One region of the Streptomyces sp. NPDC006516 genome, then DNA from elsewhere that is predicted to be linked to it. Evidence: riboswitches for the same ligand, from Rfam matches in the RefSeq annotation. Region 1 holds a riboswitch; each other region holds the start of a gene.

Region 1 (6,977 bases):
CGTCCGCGCGCACTGGCTGCGTACGAAGGCGATCGAGAAGCAGCGCGACTCCGTCACCGACGGGGTGCCGCTCGGCCAGCCAGGTCTTGCACTGGCGGCCAAGCTCGGAGGCCGCGCCCGTACGGCGGGGATCGACGCGGCACTGCCCCAGGGGGAGGGGGTCGGCTACCGGCTGCTCGCCCTCGCGGTGCGCGCCGAGCAGGACGGCATCGACCCGGAGGCCGCTCTCCGGGCCGCCGCCCGGGCCTACCGGGACGCGATCCGGGCGGCGGAGGGGCTCGGGGCGGGTCCCGATAGCGTCGAGGAGTGAACGACAGCCCCCGCACCGCCTCCGCGCCCGACGCGGCACCCGAACTCTTCACCTGGGAGTTCGCCACCGACCCGTACCCCGCCTACGCCTGGCTACGGGAGAACAGCCCCGTCCACCGCACGGCGTTGCCCAGCGGGGTCGAGGCCTGGCTGGTGACGCGGTACGCGGACGCCAGGCAGGCCCTCGCCGACACCCGGCTCTCCAAGAACCCGGCGCACCACGCGGGGTCCGCGAACGCGAAGGGGAAGACCGGTATCCCGGGGGAGCGCAAGGCGGAGCTGATGACGCATCTGCTGAACATCGACCCCCCGGACCACACCCGGCTGCGCCGACTGGTGTCCAAGGCGTTCACCCCGCGCCGGGTGGCGGAGTTCGCGCCCCGCGTGCAGGAGCTGACGGACCGCCTCATCGACACGTTCGTGGAGGAGGGGAAGGCGGATCTCATCCACGACTTCGCCTTCCCGCTGCCCATCTACGCGATCTGCGATCTGCTCGGAGTGCCGCGCGAGGACCAGGACGACTTCCGTGACTGGGCGGGCATGATGATCCGGCACGGTGGCGGTCCGCGCGGCGGGGTGGCCAGATCGGTCAAGAAGATGCGTGGCTATCTCGCCGAACTCATCCACCGCAAGCGGGAGAACCCCGGTGACGACCTGATCTCCGGGCTGATCCGGGCGAGTGACCACGGCGAGCACCTCACCGAGAACGAGGCCGCCGCCATGGCCTTCATCCTCCTGTTCGCCGGATTCGAGACGACCGTGAACCTCATCGGCAACGGCACCTACGCGCTGCTGCGCAATCCCTCCCAGCGCGCCCGCCTGGAGCGGTCGCTCGCCGCCGGGGAGACGGACCTGCTCGCCACGGGCATCGAGGAGCTGCTGCGTTACGACGGGCCGGTGGAGCTCGCGACGTGGCGCTACGCCACCGAACCCGTGACGCTGGGCGGTCGGGAGATCGCGGCGGGGGACCCCGTCCTGGTGGTGCTGGCCGCCGCCGACCGGGACCCCGAGCGCTTCCAGGATCCGGACACGCTGGATCTCGCGCGGAGTGACAATCAGCACCTCGGATACGGACACGGCATCCACTACTGCCTGGGGGCGCCGCTGGCCCGGCTGGAGGGTCAGGTGGCTCTCGCGACCCTGCTCCGCCGCCTCCCCGACCTGCGGCTCGCTGCGGAACCTGCCGATTTGCGGTGGCGCGGCGGGCTCATCATGCGTGGACTGCGCACGCTTCCGGTCGAGTTCCGGCCGGGGCGCTCCGGCGAGGAAAGTGACAGCCTGTCAACTCTGTGACTTTCACGTGATCTCCGCTGCATCGACTTGTGACACACGTTCGAGTAGGGCTAGGTTCACCGTTCGACTCACCCGTCACATGTCAGTCACACGGAAGGCAATCCCATGGGCTCCGCGACCGGCAGACACCGTCGCCCTCGTCAGGCACCCGCCATCGTCGTCGCCGCAGGCGTCACCGGATCGGCCATCGCCATCCCGCTGCTGGGCGCGGGCGGCGCGCAAGCCGCCGAGGCGACGACCTGGGACCGGGTCGCGGAATGCGAGAGCGGCGGCATGTGGAGCGCCGACCTCGGCAACGGCTACTACGGCGGACTGCAGTTCTCGCAGGACACCTGGTCGGCCTACGGCGGTACCGCCTACGCGCCCCGGGCCGACCTCGCGAGCCGCTCGCAGCAGATAGCGGTCGCGGAGAAGGTGCTCGACGACAAGGGCCCGCAGGCGTGGCCCAGCTGCGCCGTGATCTCCGGGCTCGCCCTGGACGGGACGCTGCCGGGCATCGACCCGGGCGGCGAGCCGTCCGACGGGTCCACGGAGAGCCCGTCCCCGTCCGGGACCCCCTCGTCCAGGGCCTCGGCCCCGGCGGAGGCGACGGAGGGCACCGGCGGGAAGACCGAGGACACCTCCGACAGCAGGACGGACAAGGCCGGCAGGGCCGACTCCTCGGCGAGCGCCGACGCCTCGCCGTCCGCCACCCCGTCCCCCGAGGCCTCGGAGACCGGCGCCTCGAAGGAGGACGCGGCGAACGGCGGCAAGCACCGCGGCACGCCCGCGCCCGAGTCGAGCGCGGAGCCGGGCCTGGAGGACGGGCGCGAGTCCGGCCGGCACGCCTCCCGGGGCGACTCGGACGCGCGCCAGGACGCGGACGGCTCGTACACCGTCCGTACGGGCGACAACCTCTGGGCGATCGCGGACTCGCAGGAGCTCCCGGGCGGCTGGCCCGCGCTCTACGAGGCCAACAAGGACGAGCTGGGCTCCGACCCGGACCTGATCCTGCCCGGCCAGAGCCTGGACCTCGGCCTCACGGCCCAGACGCAGGACACCCAGGACACGCAGGATGCGAAGGATGGTCAGGACGCCCAGGCGAAGGCCTCGGCGGGCAACTGATCCAAAGCGGGAAAACACCCCGAAACCAGGGGTAGTTCAGAGGCCTATGTCCACTTATGCGTAAGTGAGACATGGGTCTCTTTGCTGTGATCGGGGTGCCCCGTCCGTCCGGTCCGTCCATATTGGCTCCGACCTGCGCAAACGATCCGCGACCCCGCGCCGGTACGTGCTGATTAACCGTTATGTCCATCTTTGAATGTAGGGGTTGGGTGTGTTTACGGTCGGAGCCGCTCGCACCGCGGGCACCTTCGACCGTCACGCCGAATCCTGCCGTCGGCCGAAGGGGACCGACGCGTAAAGCGCCGTAGGCAGGAGCGGGGGACCCAGGTAGGCGCCGGACCCGGCCGTCGGAAGACGGGTACGGGTACGGCTCGGGGTGAAGTCGTCCGCGAGTGCGGGCGACCGGGCAACTCACAGGCCCGAACCCGACAGCTCACCTCGTAGGCGTCGGTGAGGAGAACCATGCTGCTTTCCAGCAAGGGCAAGCACCGTCGCCCGTCCAAGGCCGTCCGTGTCGCCACCCTGGCCGGTGTCGCCGGTGCTGCCGTCGCCGTGCCGCTGATGGGCGCCACCAACGCCTCGGCCGCCTCCGTCCAGACCTGGGAAGCCGTCGCCCAGTGTGAGTCCGGTGGCAACTGGTCCATCAACACCGGCAACGGCTACTACGGCGGTCTCCAGTTCTCGCAGTCCAGCTGGGCCGCCGCCGGCGGTACGCAGTACGCCTCCCGTGCCGACCTGGCCACCAAGAACCAGCAGATAGCCGTGGCCGAGAAGCTCCTCGACCTCCAGGGCCCGGGTGCCTGGGCCTGCGCCGGTGCCGGCGGCCTGACGAACGACGGTGTGGACCCGGGTGTCGACACCGGCTCGGGCTCGGCCGAGAAGGCCCAGCCCGAGCGCACGGCCGAGCAGCCCGCCTCGCGCAGCGAGACGCGCACGGAGCCGAAGGCCGAGAAGACCGTCACGACCCCGACCGGCAAGAAGGTCGAGAAGGGTGACGGCGAGTACAAGGTGAAGGCCGGAGACACCCTCGGCAAGATCGCCGACGCGAAGAAGGTCAAGGGCGGCTGGGAGAAGCTGTTCGAGCTGAACGACGACATCGTCGACGACGCCGACCTGATCTTCCCGGGTCAGCAGCTCCACCTGAAGTAGTCGGTCCACCTGAAGAACTCAGGTCCCACCTGAAGTGGATCCAGGTTCCGCGCCCTGAAGCGGGACAGGCTCCACCGAAGCGGTACGGGCTCCACCGAGGCAGTGCAGGTCCCATCTGGAGCGGTCCGGGGTTCTTCCTCCTGCCCCGGAGTCCCGGCCCGGCGCGCCCACCCCCCTGCGCGCCGGGCCGGGGTCGTGTCCGGTGCTCCGCGGGCGGCGCGGAGCCGTGTACGGAGACCCCGCGGGACACGCTTTCGTTCAACTGTTGTAGTTACTTGCCAGTAAAATTCTGGAGCTTTGCCCGTAATGCAGGCCCTTGGGTCCTTTTTCGTCCCAGGGGACGGGCGGACGGCCGACGGATCAGGCGGAGCCGGTTAGGCTCGTGCCGCAAGGCCACAGTGACCCTGCACAACCAGTGTCAGATCCCAGAAGGAGATGCCTCGTGCCGTCCATCGACGTCGTCGTAGCCAGGGAAATCCTCGACTCCCGGGGCAACCCCACGGTCGAGGTCGAGGTTGGCCTCGACGACGGCAGCACGGGACGTGCTGCTGTTCCGTCCGGCGCCTCCACCGGTGCGTTCGAGGCCATCGAGCTTCGCGACGGTGACCCCAACCGCTACCAGGGCAAGGGCGTCGAAAAGGCCGTCCTCGCCGTGATCGAGCAGATCGGCCCGGAGCTCGTCGGTTACGACGCCACCGAGCAGCGCCTCATCGACCAGGCGATGTTCGACCTGGACGCGACCGAGAACAAGGGCTCCCTCGGCGCCAACGCCATCCTCGGTGTCTCGCTCGCCGTGGCGCACGCCGCGTCCGAGGCGTCCGACCTCCCGCTCTTCCGCTACCTCGGCGGCCCGAACGCGCACCTGCTGCCCGTTCCGATGATGAACATCCTGAACGGCGGCTCGCACGCCGACTCCAACGTGGACATCCAGGAGTTCATGATCGCGCCGATCGGCGCCGAGTCCTTCTCCGAGGCCCTGCGCTGGGGTGCGGAGATCTACCACACGCTCAAGAAGGTCCTGAAGACCAAGGGCCTGTCCACCGGTCTCGGCGACGAGGGCGGCTTCGCCCCGAACCTCGAGTCCAACCGTGCCGCCCTCGACCTCATCCTCGAGGCCATCAAGGAGGCCGGTTACGTCCCCGGCCGCGACATCGCGCTCGCGCTCGACGTCGCCGCGTCCGAGTTCTACAAGGACGGCGTCTACGAGTTCGAGGGCAAGTCCCGTTCGGCCGCCGAGATGACCGAGTACTACGAGGAGCTCGTCTCCGCGTACCCGCTGGTCTCCATCGAGGACCCGCTGTACGAGGACGACTGGGCCGGCTGGAAGGTCATCACCGACAAGCTCGGCTCCAAGGTGCAGATCGTCGGTGACGACCTGTTCGTCACCAACCCCGAGCGCCTCGCTCGTGGCATCGAGGAGGGCTCCGCCAACGCCCTGCTCGTCAAGGTCAACCAGATCGGTTCGCTGACCGAGACCCTGGACGCCGTCGAGCTGGCCCAGCGCAACGGCTTCAAGTGCATGATGTCCCACCGCTCCGGTGAGACCGAGGACGTCACCATCGCCGACCTCGCCGTCGCCGTGAACTGTGGCCAGATCAAGACCGGCGCCCCGGCCCGCTCGGACCGCGTCGCCAAGTACAACCAGCTGCTGCGCATCGAGGAGATCCTCGACGACGCCGCGGTCTACGCGGGCCGTTCGGCGTTCCCGCGGTTCCGCTTCGAGGGCTGACGGCCCGAGTCCGGGGCACCAGCCTCCGTCCGTCCCCGCATCCGGTCCCGTACCGTGTGCGGGGACGGACGTGCGTAACGGGGAGGCGTGAGACATGGCCGGGAAGGACCGCGACCGGTTCTCCACCGCGACCAGGCTGCGGCTGCTCGGTGAGCAGACCGCGGCCCGCGTCTACCGGTCCCAGAACCGCCGTCAGGCACGACGGTCCCGGCTCACCGGCCGGGCCGCGTTCCTCGCGCTGATCGTCTGCTCCCTGGTGGTCGCCCTCGCGTATCCGATGCGGCAGTACATCTCCCAGCGCGACGAGATCGCCGAACAGGAGAGGCTCTCGCGGGAGGCGCGTTCGCGGACCGAGGAGCTGCGTGACGAGAAGGCGCGGCTCAAGGACGACGCGTATATCCGCCGTCTCGCGCGCGAGCACCTGCACTACGTGCTGCCCGGCGAGACCGGATATACGGTGGTCGACCCGGACGCGGCCGAGGTGCGCCGCGGCGAGCCGGGGGCGAGGGGCCGGCCCTGGCACTCCAACCTCTGGGACGGCGTCGACAGCGCGGACCGGGAATGACCTTCCGGACGCGCCGGGCCCTCTCCTCGCACCGATTCATACAGTCCGACCGATGACATTCAAGGCAGGCATGGACACGCCCCCTCCGCAGACCGAATCCACCACGCCCACCGATGCGGACATCGCCGCGTTCGAGCTTCAGCTCGGCCGCCCGCCGCGCGGTCTGCGCGCCATCGCGCACCGCTGCCCGTGCGGCAACCCGGACGTGGTCGAGACGCAGCCCCGTCTGGAGGACGGCACGCCGTTCCCGACGACGTACTACCTGACCTGCCCACGTGCCGCGTCCGCGATCGGCACGCTGGAGGCCAACGGGGTCATGAAGGAGATGACCGAACGCCTGGCCACCGACCCGGAACTGGCCGCCGCCTACCGGGCCGCGCACGAGGACTACATCGCCCGTCGTGACGCCATCGAGGTCCTGGAGGGCTTCCCGAGCGCCGGTGGCATGCCGGACCGGGTGAAGTGCCTCCACGTCCTGGTCGGCCACTCGCTGGCGGCCGGCCCCGGGGTGAACCCGCTGGGCGACGAGGCGATCGCGATGCTGCCGCAGTGGTGGGCCAAGGGCCCCTGCGTCACGCCGTGCGGCGAGCCCGACGCGTCCTGACCCCCGCGCGGTCCACGTACAACCACAGGAGCCCCATGACCCGCGTTGCCGCCATCGACTGCGGTACCAACTCCATCCGCCTGCTCGTCGCGGACGCGGACCCCGCCACCGGACGGTTCACAGAGCTGGACCGCCGGATGCGGATCGTCCGGCTCGGCCAGGGGGTCGACCGGACCGGCCGGCTGGCGCCCGAGGCGCTGGAGCGCACCTTCGACGCGTGCCGC
Region 2 (6,977 bases), on a different contig from region 1:
CCCGCAGCGCGGTGGCGTTGGCCGGGTCGGGGTCGATGCCCGCGATGACGCCGGACCAGCGCGCGTCGCGGTAGGCCCACGCGGTCTCGTCGGGTCCGACGCGGCCCGCCGCGCCGTCGACGGGGTACAGGTGCATGGTCGACAGTCCGGTGGGGAGGTTCTCGGCGAAGTTGGCGTGCACATCGACGGCCGCGTCGGTGATGTCGTCGAAGAAGGCGCCGCGCCAGTACCACTGGAGCCCGGCGGGGAGCAGCTCGTCGAACATGCTCTGCAGGGCCGGGTAGGGCATCGGCGAGGTGAAGTGGAAGGCAGGGGGCCCCGGTTCCGCCACCACGGCGAGGGTCTCCCCCAGCGCGTCCGGATCCGCGGTCGAGGACCAGACGACGCCGCACATCTTCTGCCCGTGGATCTCCTCGGGGAAGGGCGGCCCGGGCGGGACGGTCAGCGACGCGAAGAAGCCGTACAGGTCGTCCGGCGCCTGCGGCAGGAACTCGCGGTACCAGCGCATCACGTCGTGGAAGCGGTCCAGCGGCCACAGGGTGATCCCCACGCCCACCGTGTCCACGGGATGCAGCTCGAAGTCGAACGAGGTGACGATGCCGAAGTTGCCGCCCCCGCCGCGCAGCGCCCAGAAGAGGTCCGCGTGCTCGTTCGCGTTCGCCGGGACGAAGGTGCCGTCGGCCAGGACCACGTCGGCGGAGACCAGATTGTCCGCCGTGAGGCCGTACTTGCGGGTGAGGTAGCCGTGGCCACCGCCGAGGGTGAGCCCGCCGACACCGGTCGTGGACATGATGCCCGCCGGGGTGGCGAGGCCGAACGCGTGGGTGGCGTGGTCGAGATCGCCGAGCTGCGCGCCACCGTCCGCCTGGGCGGTCTGCGTGGCGGGGTCGACGCGTACGCCGCGCATGGGTGACAGGTCGAGCGTGACGGCGTCGTCGGCGAGGCAGAGGCCCGGTCCGCTGTGCCCACCGCCGCGTACGGCGACGGTCAGGCCGTTCTCACGGACGAAGTCGACAGCCGCCATGACGTCCGCCGTGTCGTGGCACTTGACCACCGCGCCGGGCTTCTTGTCGATCATGGCGTTGTAGACCGTGCGGGCCTGGCCGTATTCCTGGTCGTCCGGACCGATGACGGGGCCGCGCAGCCGGCTTCTCATCGTCTCGAGGGTGGTGCCGTCCATGGTCGTCTCCTAGCGCGCGTGCGCCCGGCCTCCTCTGGGCTCCCGCATCGGGTGAGGCTGCTGGGCCGACGTCGGCACCTCAGGATGCCGCGCAGACGGGACCGAACACCGAAGGGCTGTCCCTCCAGCGTCCCGCCGTGGCCGAGGGCCCGCAATCGCGGGGCGCCGTGCCCCGGCCGGCAGCCGGGGCACGGCGCGGGATCACGCCTGCGGTGGGGCGGCCGCGCGCTCGCCCGGCACTGCCGCGGACGCCTCCGGCACCCCCGTGTCCTTACGCAGATGCACCATGAGCCCGATGAAGCCCGCCGCGAACCCGCTGAGCAGGCCCGATATCCCGTGGTTGAACGCGTTGACCGAGGCGCTGCCGGGCACGCCGACGACCAGGTAGTTGACGGCGGCGCTGATCACCGCGCCGAACGCGGCGCCGATCAGCCCGTTGACGAGACAGGTGCGTACGGGCGACTGCGCGGAACCGGGGATTCGGGCAGGTCTGTGCGGTGTGGACATGGCAGGAGGCCCTCCAGACAGGCGGGAAGCGAGTTCGGGGGGCGTGACAACCCCCTTGGGCACGGCACTATGCCTGCCAACTGTGCCTGGCGCACCCTCTGTTGGCGCGATGCGCCGGTGACGAGGGGTCCCGCCTCCGAGGTGGGCGAGGGCGGGGGTGGTCAGGACCGCGTCCCGGATGGCGTAGAGTTACAACCACAACGACGCGGGGTGGAGCAGCTCGGTAGCTCGCTGGGCTCATAACCCAGAGGTCGCAGGTTCAAATCCTGTCCCCGCTACTGAAGACAGAGGCCCGGATCCTTCCAAGGATCCGGGCCTCTGTCGTGTGCCCACCGCCGCACGCTTGACCTTGACGTTACGTAAAGATCTACCGTTTCCCGCATGGAGTGGTCCATCCAGGAAATCGCCCGGCAGGCCGGCACCACGAGCCGCACGCTCCGGCACTACGGGGAGCTCGGCCTCCTGACGCCGAGCCGCACGGGCGCCAACGGCTACCGCTATTACGACCAGGAGGCCCTGGTCAGGCTCCAGCGCATCCTGCTGCTGCGGGAGCTGGGACTCTCGCTGCCCGCGATCAAGGACGTACTGGAGGGGCAACGGGACACCTCGGCGGCGCTGCGGGCCCATCTGCGGCTGCTGGAGCAGGAGCGGGAGCGCATCGGGCGGCAGATCGCCTCGGTGCGGACCACTCTCCAAAAAACCGAGGAAGGGGAAGGGCTCATGGCCGAGGAAGTGTTCGACGGCTTCGATCACACGGTGTACGAACAGGAGGTCACCGAGCGCTGGGGCCGCGAGGCGTACGAGCGCGGCGACCGGTGGTGGAAAGGACTGGGCCCGGACGGGCGCGCGCGATTCCAGGAGGAGCACGAGCAGATCGCCCGGGACTACGGCGAGGCCAGGGCGGCCGGTCTCGACGCGGGCTCCGACGAGGTGCAGGACATCGCGCGCAGGCACTGCGAGTGGCTCGCGGTGACCATGGAACCCACCCGTTCGTATGTAACCGGCATCGCGGAGATGTACGTCGCCGATCCTCGCTTCGCGAGGAACTACGATCGGTACGGGGACGGAACAGCCGTCTTCGTACGGGATGCACTGACGATCTACGCGCGGCACCGGCTCACCGGCTGACCTCCGGGGGGCGGGCCCCGGCGCGCTCCTCCCTTCGGCCGATGACGGGTCGCCGTGCGGCGCGGCTCCGGCGAGCCTGGGTGGGGCGCGGTACCGTCCGCAGCCGTGGACGGACCGGGCAGGAGTGCACAGGTGGGGAAGCGGGACGGACGGCGAGTGAGTGCTGCCGGGAACTCCCGTGCCCGGCGCTTCGTGCGCGCGCTGCCCGCCCTGATGATCTGTGCCGGAGTGGTCTTCGACCTGCTGACGCCGACCGAGGTGTCCGCCGTACCGCTCTTCGCGGCGGCCCCGCTGATCGCCGCCCCGTTCTTCTCGCTGGCCTCGACCGTGCGCACCGCGGTGGTCGCCATCCTCGTCGTACTCGTCATCCGGATCTCGGACGGCGTCCTCTACAAGGTCGTACCGCTCACCGACCTGCTCACCCTGCTGACGGTGTCCGTACTCGCCCTCGTCATCAACGGCGTCGTGCGGCGCGGGAACGAGCAGCTTGCCTCGGCCCGGGTCATCGCGGAGACCGCGATGCGCGCGGTGCTTCCCACGCCCGAGTCACGGATCGGCGGGCTGCAGGTCGCGGCGCGCTACGAGCCGGCCCAGGCCGACGAGTTCGTCGGCGGTGATCTGTTCGCCGTGGCGGACACGCCCTACGGCGTGCGGCTGGTGCTCGGGGACGTACGGGGCAAGGGGCTGGACGCGGTGGCGGCGGTGGCCGTCGTGATCGGGGCGTTCCGGGAGGCCGCCGAGCAGGAGCGGTCGCTCGAAGGGGTGGTCCAGCGGCTGGAGCGGGCTCTGGCCCGGGAGGGCTCACGGCGCGGCGGGTTCGACTCCGTGGAGGGGTTCGTCACCGCCGTGCTCGCCGAGATCCCGGCGGGCTCGGAGACCTTGCGGGTCGTCAACCGCGGGCACCCCGAGCCGCTGGTCCTGCATCCGGACGGGGCGCTCGACGTGCTGACGCCGGCCGAACCGGCCCTGCCGCTGGGCATGGGGCTGGGTGCGTGGCCGGACCGTGCGGACGAGTGGCCGCTGCCGGCCGGGGCGACGTTCCTGGCGTTCACGGACGGCCTGTCGGAGGCGCGGGACGCGCACGGTGCGTTCTACGACCCGGAGGCACGGCTGCGTGGCCGGATCTTTCCGGGGCCGGAGGAGCTGCTGTCCGCGCTCACCGACGACGTACGTCTGCACACCGGGGGCCGGTCGACGGACGACCTGGCGCTCCTCGCGGTCGGGAGGCCGTCCCGGGGTCAGCCCGAGCGGCGGACGACCGTGAAGATTGTGGGGCGGGACAGTGAATGACGGGCGGCGACCGTCCGTAGTCACGAGGCACCTCTCCGATAACATTTGACACACCATCAGAAACTGACAGTGTGTCGCGCGTCGCGCAACTCGCCCGTTTGAGCCCGTTTGACCCCTGAAAGTCCAGGCCAGGGCCGTGAACGATCTGTCGGAACAGCTTGGAATCGGACCCAGGTGTCTATTAACGTTCGATAACGCAGCGCGGTTGTACCTGTCGTCGCAAGAGGCGGCACCGTGCGCGGCGCCGAATTCCGCAAGGGAACCGGGGAACCACCTACATGGGGTGAATCGGACACCTGTGTCTCGTGAGAGACGAAGGGGCCCGTAGGAGACCTTCCTGCTCCGAACCCGTCAGCTAACCCGGTAGGCGAGAAGGAAGGAAAGGAGTGCGCCCACGTGGCGTCGAATCAGCCTGCCCCCGAGGCCCCGTCACCCTTCAGGACCGACAGCCTCGGTACCGAGGACAGGACTTGGGAGGAATGGAACCCCACCGAGGAGTCCATCCGCCCCGTACGCGGTCGGCACCGTGTAGCCAAGCAGCGTGGTCTCGCCCGTAGCTCCACCGTCCTCGGCGTCGGCGTCATCGCGGCCGTCGGAGCGGGTGGCATGGCCACCGCGCAGAGCAAGCCGCCGGTCTCCATCTCCCTTCCCGATTCCATCGCGGACAATCTCCCCGACGCCAAGTCCCTGCCCGGCGTTGGCGCGTTCATGTCCGGCGACTCCGACGCGGACCAGCAGACGGTCGCCTCCTCCCCCCTCACCTCCGCGGGCATCACGGCCGCCGAGGCCGAGCAGGGAACCACCGACGCCGGCGAGGCGCTGCGCGCCCGCATCCTCCAGCAGGCCGAGCAGCAGCAGGCCGGAGCCGATGCCGAGGCCAGGGCCGCCGAGGAGACGGCGGCGGCCGAGGCAGCCGCGGCCCAGGCGGCGAAGCAGCAGACCGTGGCCGAGGCCGAGGCCGTCGCGAAGAAGAAGGCGGCGGAAGAGGCGGCGAAGAAGAAGGCGGAGGCCGAGCGCCTCGCCAAGCTCGCCGCCAGCTATGCCGTCCCGACCTCCTCGTACTACATCAGCTCGAGCTTCGGTCAGGCCGGTTCGATGTGGTCCTCCGGCTACCACACCGGGCTGGACTTCGCGGCCCCGACCGGTACGCCGGTCAAGGCGGTGCACAGCGGCACGGTGAAGTCGGCCGGCTACTCCGGTTCGTACGGCTACCGCACGGTCCTCGAGCTGGAGGACGGCACCGAGGTCTGGTACTGCCACCAGTCCTCGATGGACGTGACCGCAGGTCAGAAGGTCACCACCGGCCAGACCATCGGCCGCGTCGGAGCGACGGGCAATGTGACCGGCGCGCACCTGCACCTGGAGATCCACACCGCTGACGGCACGGGCATCGACCCGATGGCCTGGCTGCGCGGTAAGGGCCTCACGATCTGATCCCGCGCGCCGTCACGCGGCGCACCGAACCCCGGCGGCCCTGACGCACTACCCCCCGACGTCAGGGCCGCCGGTTCGTCGTGTCCTGGTGGTGTGTCCTGGTTCGTGCGTGCCGTCGGTTCATGCGTGTCGGTTCGTGGGTGCCTCCGACGAGCTCACGCTCGCCCGCCTGGCGGGCTCACGGAGGCGGGGGAGCGCGGTGGCGGGCACCGTCCTCCAGGTAGGGGTTGTAGCCCCCGTAGTGCCGGTGCGGTGCCGGTGGCTGCTGCGCCGCCACGCTCCCGTGGGAGAACTGACCGGGGAACGGCTGCGGGGCGGCCGGCCTGGGCGGCCGTACCCGGCCCGTCGCGTGGGCGGCGTACGTCAGGGCGGGGCCCGCGACCGCCCGGCGCTGCCACAGGTGGTGCAGCAGCTCCTGCTCGCGGAGTGCGAACTCCGGTCCCGCGCCGTCGTGGCGGGCCCTTCGGCGGAGCATGGCCAGGGACGTCGCGAACGACTCGTACTCGGCGACGGCACGGGCCGCGGCCCTGCCCCGGTTCCGGTCGGGGTAGCTGTGCCAGTGCCTCGCCATGTCGCGGGCCATACCCCGCGCCCGCATCGAGGCGAGCGCGAGCGGCTCGGCGGGGGCGAGCCAGCCGGCCGCCGCGTACACCGGCAGCTCGGTGGACAAGGTGCGCAGCTCCCGCTGGCGCGACCAGATCGCCAGCCACGTCACCAGAGCGAAGCACGGAACCATGAACGCGCCGTACACCGCGTAGAAGCCGTACGGGCCGAAGGCCGACGAGCCGTTCCACACGGCGTGCATGCCCATGGCGAGGACGAGTCCCAGCAGGGGCGAGACGATCCGGCGAATCCGGTGCCGCGCGCCTCCGAGGGCCGCGATGCCGAGTCCTATGCCGGAGAGCACCGTGAACAGAGGGTGGGCGAACGGCGACATCACCACGCGCACGAAGAACGTCCCCGCCGTCACGGAGGCGAGGCCCGTGGTGCCGAGCTGCTGATCCTCGCCGAAGGCGTTGCCCAGGTAGAGGATGTTCTCGGTGAAGGCGAACCCGGTCGCGGTGAAGCCCGCGACCACGATGCCGTCGACTATCCCGCCGAACTCCCGTCTGCGGAACAGGAAGATCAGCAGGACGGCCGCGGCCTTGGCGCTCTCCTCCACGACCGGGGCGATGACCGTCGCACCGAGGGTGTCGGCGCTTCCCGGATCAGCGGTGGCCGTCGCTATCCAGCGCGTCGCGAAGGAGTTGGCGATGATCGCCACCAAGGCGGCTGCGCACGCACCCCAGAAGAAGGCGAACAGCAGGTTGCGCCAGGGGCCCGGCTCGACCCGGTCGAGCCAGCGGAACGCGGACATCAGCAGGGGGACGGGCAGAACGGCCAGGCCCAGACCCACCAGAAAGCCCTCGGTGCCGGTCTGTTCACGGACCAGGGCCAG
Region 3 (6,977 bases), on a different contig from region 1:
GTCACCCAGGAAGATGGAGTTGACCAGGTTCAGGGCGAGAGGCTGCATCGAGCGCAGGTGGACCTCGCGCCCGCCCGCGAGCCGTACCTCGACGTCGGGACAGACGAACCTCACCATCGCCAGGATGCGCAGGCACCGCTGGGGCGTGAGGTGCCACTTCTTCGCGAGCGGTGTCCCCTCCATGGGGATCAGGAAGTTCACCGGCACCGAATCGGGGTCGAGGGCACGCAGCGAGAAGACGACGTCCACCAGATCGGCGTCGGACTCGCCCATCCCGGCGATCAGGCCGGAACAGGCCGACAGGCCGGCAGCCTGGGCCTGCTGCACGGTGTCCACCCGGTCGGCGTACGTGTGGGTGGTCGTGATGTCCCCGTACGTCCCCTCCGAGGTGTTGAGGTTGTGGTTGTACGCGTCGGCGCCCGCCGACCGGAGCCGGTCGGCCTGGCCCTCCGACAGCAGACCGAGACAGGCGCACACCTCGACGCCCTCGTGCTGCTCCTTGATGGCTTCGATCGTCCGAGACACCCGGTCCACGTCCCGGTCCGTCGGCCCACGGCCGCTCGCCACCAGGCAGACCCGCTTCGCGCCACCGGCCACTCCCGCGGCGGCGGCCTTTGTCGCCTGGTCAGGTTTCAGCCAGGTGTACTTGAGGATCTCGGCCTTGGAGCCGAGCCGCTGCGAGCAGTAGGAGCAGTCCTCGGGGCAGAGCCCGGACTTCAGGTTCACCAGGTAGTTCAGCTTGACGCGGCGCCCGAACCACTGGCGGCGCACCTTTCCGGCCGCGGCCACCACGTCGAGCAGTTCGTCGTCGGAGGTCGCCAGCACGGCGAGAGCCTCGTCACGGGTCGGCAGTTCGCGCCGCAGCCCCTTGTCCACCAGCGTGTTCAGCAGGTCCATGGGCTTGATCCTGACGTACGGCACCGCCATCGGCCAAGGAGGAACCGGACAGGAGAGCCGGCCGATGCTGTGTGTATTGCCACACCCTGGCCTGTTGCGCACCCGGTTAGGGTCTGTGAGCTGCCTACAAAAGGGACCCGCTCATGTCCTACGCCCCATTCGACTGGATCGACGACGCGGCGCGCCGCCGGGCCGATGCCGGACTCGTCCGGAGCCTGCGCCCCAGGCCCTCCGGGACGGATGTGCTGGACCTCGCCGGCAACGACTATCTGGGGCTCACCCGGCACCCCGAGGTCACCTCGGCCGCCGCCGAGGCCGCGCGGGAGTGGGGCGCGGGCTCCACCGGTTCGCGACTGGTCACCGGGTCCACCGCACTCCACGCCGAGCTGGAGCGCGAACTCGCCGACTTCTGCGGATTCGAAGCGGCCCTCGTGTTCTCCTCGGGCTACGCGGCCAATCTGGCGGCTCTCACCGCGCTGACCGGACAGGATTCACTGATCGTCTCCGACGCGGGCAACCACGCGTCGATCGTCGACGGCTGCCGCCTCTCCAGGGCGGCCGTCGCCGTCGTACCGCACGCGGACCCCGAAGCCGTACGCAAGGCGCTCCGCGCACACGGTGGACGGGCGGTGGCCGTGACCGACTCGGTCTTCTCGGTGGACGGCGACGCGGCCCCCCTGCCCGCCCTCGCGGACGTCTGCCGCGAAGCCGGGGCGGCCCTCCTGGTGGACGACGCGCACGGGCTGGGCGTCCTGGGTGAGGGCGGGCGAGGCGCACTCGCCGCCGCCGGGCTCGCGGGCGGCGAGGGGATCGTCGCCACGCTGACTCTGTCGAAGTCGCTGGGCAGCCAGGGCGGTGCGATCCTCGGCCCGGCCCGCGTCATCGGTCATCTCGTCAACACCGCCCGTACGTTCATCTTCGACACCGGGCTCGCTCCGGCCGCGGTGGGTGGAGCGCTGGGCGCCCTGCGGCTGTTGCGCCGGGAGCCCGGACGCGCGGCCGCAGCCGGGAGGGTCGCGGCCGAGCTGTACGGGCGGCTCACCGCCGCCGGGCTCACCGCCGTACGCCCCGACGCCGCCGTCGTCTCCGTCCGTGCGCCCTCGGCGGAGTCCGCGGTGCGCTGGGCGGCCGACTGCCGCGGCGCGGGCCTGGCGGTGGGATGTTTCCGGCCGCCGTCGGTGCCTGACGGGATCTCGCGGCTCAGGCTGACGGCGCGCGCGGACCTCACGGAGGAACAGATCGCTTTCGCCGTAGGGGCGGTCGTCGCGACGGCACCCGTGCCCGTCAGCTGATCAGGGGCCCGTGCAGTCCGGCCACGAAGGTCGTCCAGGCTTCCGCCGAGAAGCGCAGCGGTGGCAGGGCCACGTCCTTGGAGTCCCGCACGGCCAGTCGGTCCTCGCCGAGCGGTGCGGCTTCCACGCAGTTGTTCATCCCTGTGCTGCGGCTGCTGCGCCGCCAGCTGGGGCCGGGCTGTGCGGGACGGTCGGACATCGCGCCCCCTCGGGCAGTCTGAAGGTTCCGCCTGACCGCTGCGGCCTGCTGCGGCGATGAGGTCCAGCGAACGCCAGTTGTTTTCGTGCCCGTCTCGATCCGGCTCACTTTCGACTGGTGCCAGCCCAGCCTGTCCGCGGCCTCCCGGCTGGTGAGCCCGGCGGCATGGCGCAGGCCGCGCAGTTCCTCCCCGAGTCTGCGTCGGCGTACCAGCGGGCCGTGGCGCATGTCGGCTCCTCTCCTCCCGCGGAGAGCCTCTGCGGCGGCGGCTCGGAAAGTGGCCAGTGTGACGCTTGTGTACGGCTACGGGGGAGAGTTCACCGGATTGGGCGGCAGATATATGCACATCTTGGTGGATCGCCGTCACCGAGGGCCGTATCGGTGGCACTCTGGCGCGAAGCACAATCCAGGCCGATCGCGGGTCGGTCAGGCGGGAAAGGGACGGCGTCGCCATGGCAGACCAGCAAGAAGCAACTGTCACCCTGCCGAGCGACCCGGTCTCGGTGTCCCGGGCCCGCAGACACGTGGCGCGCGTACTCGCCGAGTGGGGTCTCGCGGACGGGAGCGAGACCGCCGACGCCATCCAGCTGATCGTCTCGGAGCTCGCGACGAACGCGGTCCAGCACACCTTCGGCCAGTCACCCACCTTCACCGTGGACCTGCGCCTGGATCGTGACGTCGAGTTGTATCTGGGGGTCACGGACAGCCACCCCCGCTGGCCCCAGCGCCTGCCCGCGGCTGTACGGCAGGACAACGGCCGCGGCATGGTGATCGTCCGGGCGCTCGCCAAGGAACGCGGTGGCCGGCTCAGCGTCAGCCCGACTCCGGACGGGGGCAAGACCGTGGCGATCGAGCTTCCCTGGGCCGTTCCCACGCAGGCCTGAGATTCCACGGGTGGGCCGCCGCACCGGGACGAGGCGACGATTGCCCCGCCGGGCCGCCCGCCCGACAGCTACGACGTGGTGGTACGGCCGAATCCGCTGCGCAGCAGCGCCGTCAGTGTCTCCGAGGCCGCCGTGTTCCGGGTCCCCCGGTGCGCCACCGAGATCGTCCGCCGGAACGTCGCCGGCTCCAGGCGCCGTACGGCGAGTGGTGCCGGGGACATCGCCGCGACCATCTCCGGCACGACTGCCACGCCGAGGCCCGCACTGACCAGCGCGCACACCAGGGCGTAGCCGGGCGACTCGCACACCACGGCGGGCGTCGCCCCCGCCTCGGCGAGCGCACGCTCCACCCCGCGCCTGGGCGGGTGCTCCGGCGCGCTGCTGATCAGTGGCCGGCCGGCCAGTTCGGACACGGGCAGCGGACCGCTTCCCTCGGAGAGCATCTGGCCGACGGCGGTGACGAGCACCAGCTCCTCGACGAGCAACGGCTCCGAGAACACGCCCGCAGGCAGTGGATCAGGGGCCGCCGGCTCGTACGCGTGGGTCAACGCCAGGTCCACGTCCCCCGCCGCCACCGCGGCGACCCCGGCCGGCGGCTCGTAGTCCGTGACGGCCAGCTCGACGTCGGGGTGGGCACGGCGGAACGCGGTGAGCACCGGGGGCAGCAGGTGGATCCCGGCGGTGACGAAGGTCCCTACGCGCAGCCGGCCGCCCGAAAGCCCGGCGAGCCGGGCGAGCTCGTGCCGCGCCTGGTCCATCTCGTCCAGGACGCGCCTGGCACGCCCCGCCAGGAGCTCGCCGGCCGCCGTCAGCCGTGCTCCACGATGGTGTCTCACGAGCAGGGCGGCCCCGGCCTCCCGCTCCAGCTTGGCCAGCTGCTGCGAGAGTGCGGGCGCGGTGTAGCCCAGCCGAGCCGCTGCCCGTGTGATCGAGCCGGCCTCGGCCACCGCCACCAGCGCGGCCAGCCGTGTGGGGTCGTACATTAAGCGTTCCTTTTGGCGGACCCAGAAGATTGCAAGTACACGCTAAAGGCTCCGGGCGTTCAAGGTGGACCCATGGACGCACAACTGCTCGCTTTCGTCGCCGTGGCCGCGGGTATGGTCGCGCTGCCCGGCGCGGACTTCACCGTCGTCGTACGCAACGCACTCGCCTCCCGGCGGTCCGGTCTCGCCTCCGCGGTGGGGGTCGCCGGAGGGTTGCTGGTACACACCGCGCTGGCCGTCGCAGGGCTCGCCGCCGTGCTCGTGACCATGCCGGTCCTGTTTCGTACCGTTCAGCTGCTCGGCGGCGCCTATGTGCTCTGGCTCGGACTCAGCGGCCTGTACGCGCTGCGGCGAAACGCGGTCCGGGAAGGAGAGGCCGGGGAGGGACAGGGAGGCGGGGCACCGACGACGTGGGCCCGCTCCCTGCGCCAGGGCTTTCTGACGAACGCCCTCAACCCGAAGGCGCCCGTCCTCTTCCTCAGCCTGCTGCCCCAGTTCGTTCCCGACGGCTCGCCGCCGCTGCCCAGGACCTTGCTGCTGGCCTCGGTGGTCGTGCTGCTCGCGCTCATCTGGTTCCCGGCCGTGGCGCTGCTGGTGGACCGGCTGGGCCGGTGGCTGCGCCGGCCGCGTACCGCCCGTGCGATCGAGGGCGGCAGCGGCACGGCGCTCACCGCGCTGGGACTCGTCCTGGTGACAGGGCCCCTGCTGCGCTGAACCGGAGGGGGAGAGCTGTCAGCGGACCCTCCCGTACCAGACGCTGTTCGACCAGATCCGCTCCAGCCGGACCACGGCCCCGGTCTTCGGTGAGTGCCACATCTTTCCGTTGCCGGCGTAGATACCGACGTGGTAAACGCTGCGGCCCGCGTGAAAAAAGACCAGGTCGCCGCGTTTCCGCTGCGACCTGGAGATATGGCGGGTCTTGTTGTACTGCTGCTGGGCCGTGCGGGGGAGTTTCTTGCCCACTTTCTTGAACGCGTAGAGCGTGAGGCCGGAACAGTCGAACCTGTGGGGGCCGGTGGCCCCCCATCTGTACGGTGCACCCTTCTTGGAGGCCGCGATGTCCAGCGCCCTCGTCGAATGGCCCGCGGCCTCGGCCTCGTTCACGAGACCGGGGGTCAGCATGGTGGTGCCGACGGCGAATGTGAGAACCGAGGCCGTACCGACCCGGGCGATGAGAGACGGGACATGAACCTGCGCAGGCATGCGCAACCCTTCGTCAGCCGCCTGTGAAGGGTGACCTGTCGGGTTCGGGCTGGCGAAGTTGCCCGGCCGCGCGAAGCGGCTTCACCCCGAGGGCTGTCCGGATGTCCGGTCGGCCCGTTGTGCTCGGGTCCTCCACTCCTGCCGATCCACTCCTGTCGACCAGGCATCCGGACGGCGGCAGGACTCGGCGTCCGCCCGGACCGCCCCGCCGCGGTGGCGGGGGCTTGTCGTCCCAGGGATCTTTACGCACGAACCGTCCCTTTTCCTCGTCGAAGTTCCGATATGTGAGAGTCGTCACCACTGATCCGTTCGGGTGGACGGGGTGCGCCCGAAGGCCCGGCGCTGCCGCCCGACCAGCCGCGTACCAGCGACGGAACGACGAATTCCGCTCAGCGTCCGCATCTGTTGCGCAAGTTGAGCCGTCCCTCGGGCGGGGGAGCCCCTGAGCCGAACGAGCGAGGAAAACTCATCACGTGGCCGGGCGTGTCGTGTGAGGGCGCCGAAAGCCCGGCCGGACGCCGGAGTCGGGCGTCGTCCGCGGTCAACTCGACGCGGCCGGAGGCAGCGCGACGCGTCCGGCACGCCGCTCCCCGTCCAGCAGTCGCAGCGCCCGGGCCAGCGTGGCCGCGTGGATCTGTGACTCGCCCCGCTCGTGCATCAGCGTGAGTGCGTCACGGAGGGCGGTGGCGCGGGAGGCGAGCGCCTGAGCGGCGCGAAGCGCTCCGTAGGTGTCGCTGCCGCGCGCCGGGTTGATGCGGCCGAGCTGGTCGAGGGCCTCCAGGTAGCAGTCGATGAACTCGGCCTCGGCGCGGGTCAGTGCGGGGAGCGGCGGGAACTGGGGCGAAAGCATCGGGCGTTCACCTCGCGAGATGCGGCGGCAGGGGTGGCATGCGGTTCTCCACGACGTGGTCCACCAGCCCGAACGCCAGGGCGGCGGGCGCGTCGAGAACGGTGTCCCGGTCGATGTCGGCGCTGATCTCCCGTACGGACCGCCCCGTGTGACGCGCCAGCATGGCCGTGAGCAGTTCGCGCTCGCGCAGCAACTCGGAGGCCGCGATCTCGAGATCGGAGGGCTGTCCCCTCAACGGCTCGTCCAGGGCGGGTTGCTGGATGACTACCCGGGAGCCGGGCAGGGCATGTCGGCGTCCGGGCGCACCGGCTGCGAGGAGTACGGCGGCACTCGACCCCGCCTGTCCGAGACAGAAGGTCTCCACCTCGCACGCCAGGTAGCGCATGGTGTCGTAGATCGCCGTCATGGCGTTGAAGGAGCCACCGGGCGAGTTGACGTAGAGGGACAGCGGACGGTCCGGATCCGCGTGCTCCAGGTACATGAACTGCGCGATCAGATCGGTCGCCGCGGTGTCGTCGACGGGAGTGCCGAGAAAGACGATGCGCTCGGACAGGAGCTTCGCGTAGGGATCCATCGTCCGGGGCCCGTAGGCGGTGCGCTCGGTGAACTCGGGCAGGACATGGCGGGCGGCGGGACGGAACATGGCGGGCCCTCTCCTCTGATTTCCCA

What was found. Region 1 has a riboswitch for cyclic di-AMP ahead of ABZY45_RS22670 (transglycosylase family protein). Riboswitches for the same ligand answer to the same signal wherever they lie in the genome.
Region 2: it holds a riboswitch for cyclic di-AMP, as region 1 does, so the genes downstream of both, ABZY45_RS20035 (M23 family metallopeptidase) here and ABZY45_RS22670 (transglycosylase family protein) in region 1, are expected to answer to the same signal.
Region 3: it holds a riboswitch for cyclic di-AMP, as region 1 does, so the genes downstream of both, ABZY45_RS27545 (C40 family peptidase) here and ABZY45_RS22670 (transglycosylase family protein) in region 1, are expected to answer to the same signal.

Annotation. Positions count from the first base shown of each region.
Region 1 is NZ_JBEXPD010000008.1:233,422-240,398, forward strand. It holds gene ABZY45_RS22655 (nucleoside triphosphate pyrophosphohydrolase) at 1-310, shown strand, start outside; gene ABZY45_RS22660 (cytochrome P450) at 307-1,602, shown strand; gene ABZY45_RS22665 (transglycosylase family protein) at 1,708-2,706, shown strand; cyclic di-AMP (ydaO/yuaA leader) riboswitch at 2,997-3,168, shown strand; gene ABZY45_RS22670 (transglycosylase family protein) at 3,169-3,855, shown strand; gene eno (phosphopyruvate hydratase) at 4,298-5,584, shown strand; gene ABZY45_RS22680 (septum formation initiator family protein) at 5,679-6,149, shown strand; gene ABZY45_RS22685 (DUF501 domain-containing protein) at 6,220-6,753, shown strand; gene ABZY45_RS22690 (Ppx/GppA phosphatase family protein) at 6,789-6,977, shown strand, end outside.
Region 2 is NZ_JBEXPD010000007.1:20,314-27,290, reverse strand. It holds gene ABZY45_RS20060 (FAD-binding oxidoreductase) at 1-1,180, opposite strand, end outside; gene ABZY45_RS20055 (hypothetical protein) at 1,382-1,687, opposite strand; tRNA gene ABZY45_RS20050 (tRNA-Met) at 1,892-1,965, shown strand; gene ABZY45_RS20045 (MerR family transcriptional regulator) at 2,069-2,815, shown strand; gene ABZY45_RS20040 (PP2C family protein-serine/threonine phosphatase) at 2,948-4,105, shown strand; cyclic di-AMP (ydaO/yuaA leader) riboswitch at 4,338-4,490, shown strand; gene ABZY45_RS20035 (M23 family metallopeptidase) at 4,502-5,539, shown strand; gene ABZY45_RS20030 (PrsW family intramembrane metalloprotease) at 5,718-6,977, opposite strand, start outside.
Region 3 is NZ_JBEXPD010000012.1:151,711-158,687, reverse strand. It holds gene bioB (biotin synthase BioB) at 1-897, opposite strand, end outside; gene ABZY45_RS27575 (8-amino-7-oxononanoate synthase) at 1,041-2,189, shown strand; gene ABZY45_RS27570 (DUF397 domain-containing protein) at 2,182-2,496, opposite strand; partial or broken gene ABZY45_RS27565 (helix-turn-helix transcriptional regulator) at 2,476-2,616, opposite strand; gene ABZY45_RS27560 (ATP-binding protein) at 2,841-3,272, shown strand; gene ABZY45_RS27555 (LysR family transcriptional regulator) at 3,341-4,255, opposite strand; gene ABZY45_RS27550 (LysE family translocator) at 4,328-4,969, shown strand; gene ABZY45_RS27545 (C40 family peptidase) at 4,988-5,458, opposite strand; cyclic di-AMP (ydaO/yuaA leader) riboswitch at 5,462-5,658, opposite strand; gene ABZY45_RS27540 (hypothetical protein) at 6,000-6,308, opposite strand; gene ABZY45_RS27535 (ATP-dependent Clp protease proteolytic subunit) at 6,316-6,951, opposite strand.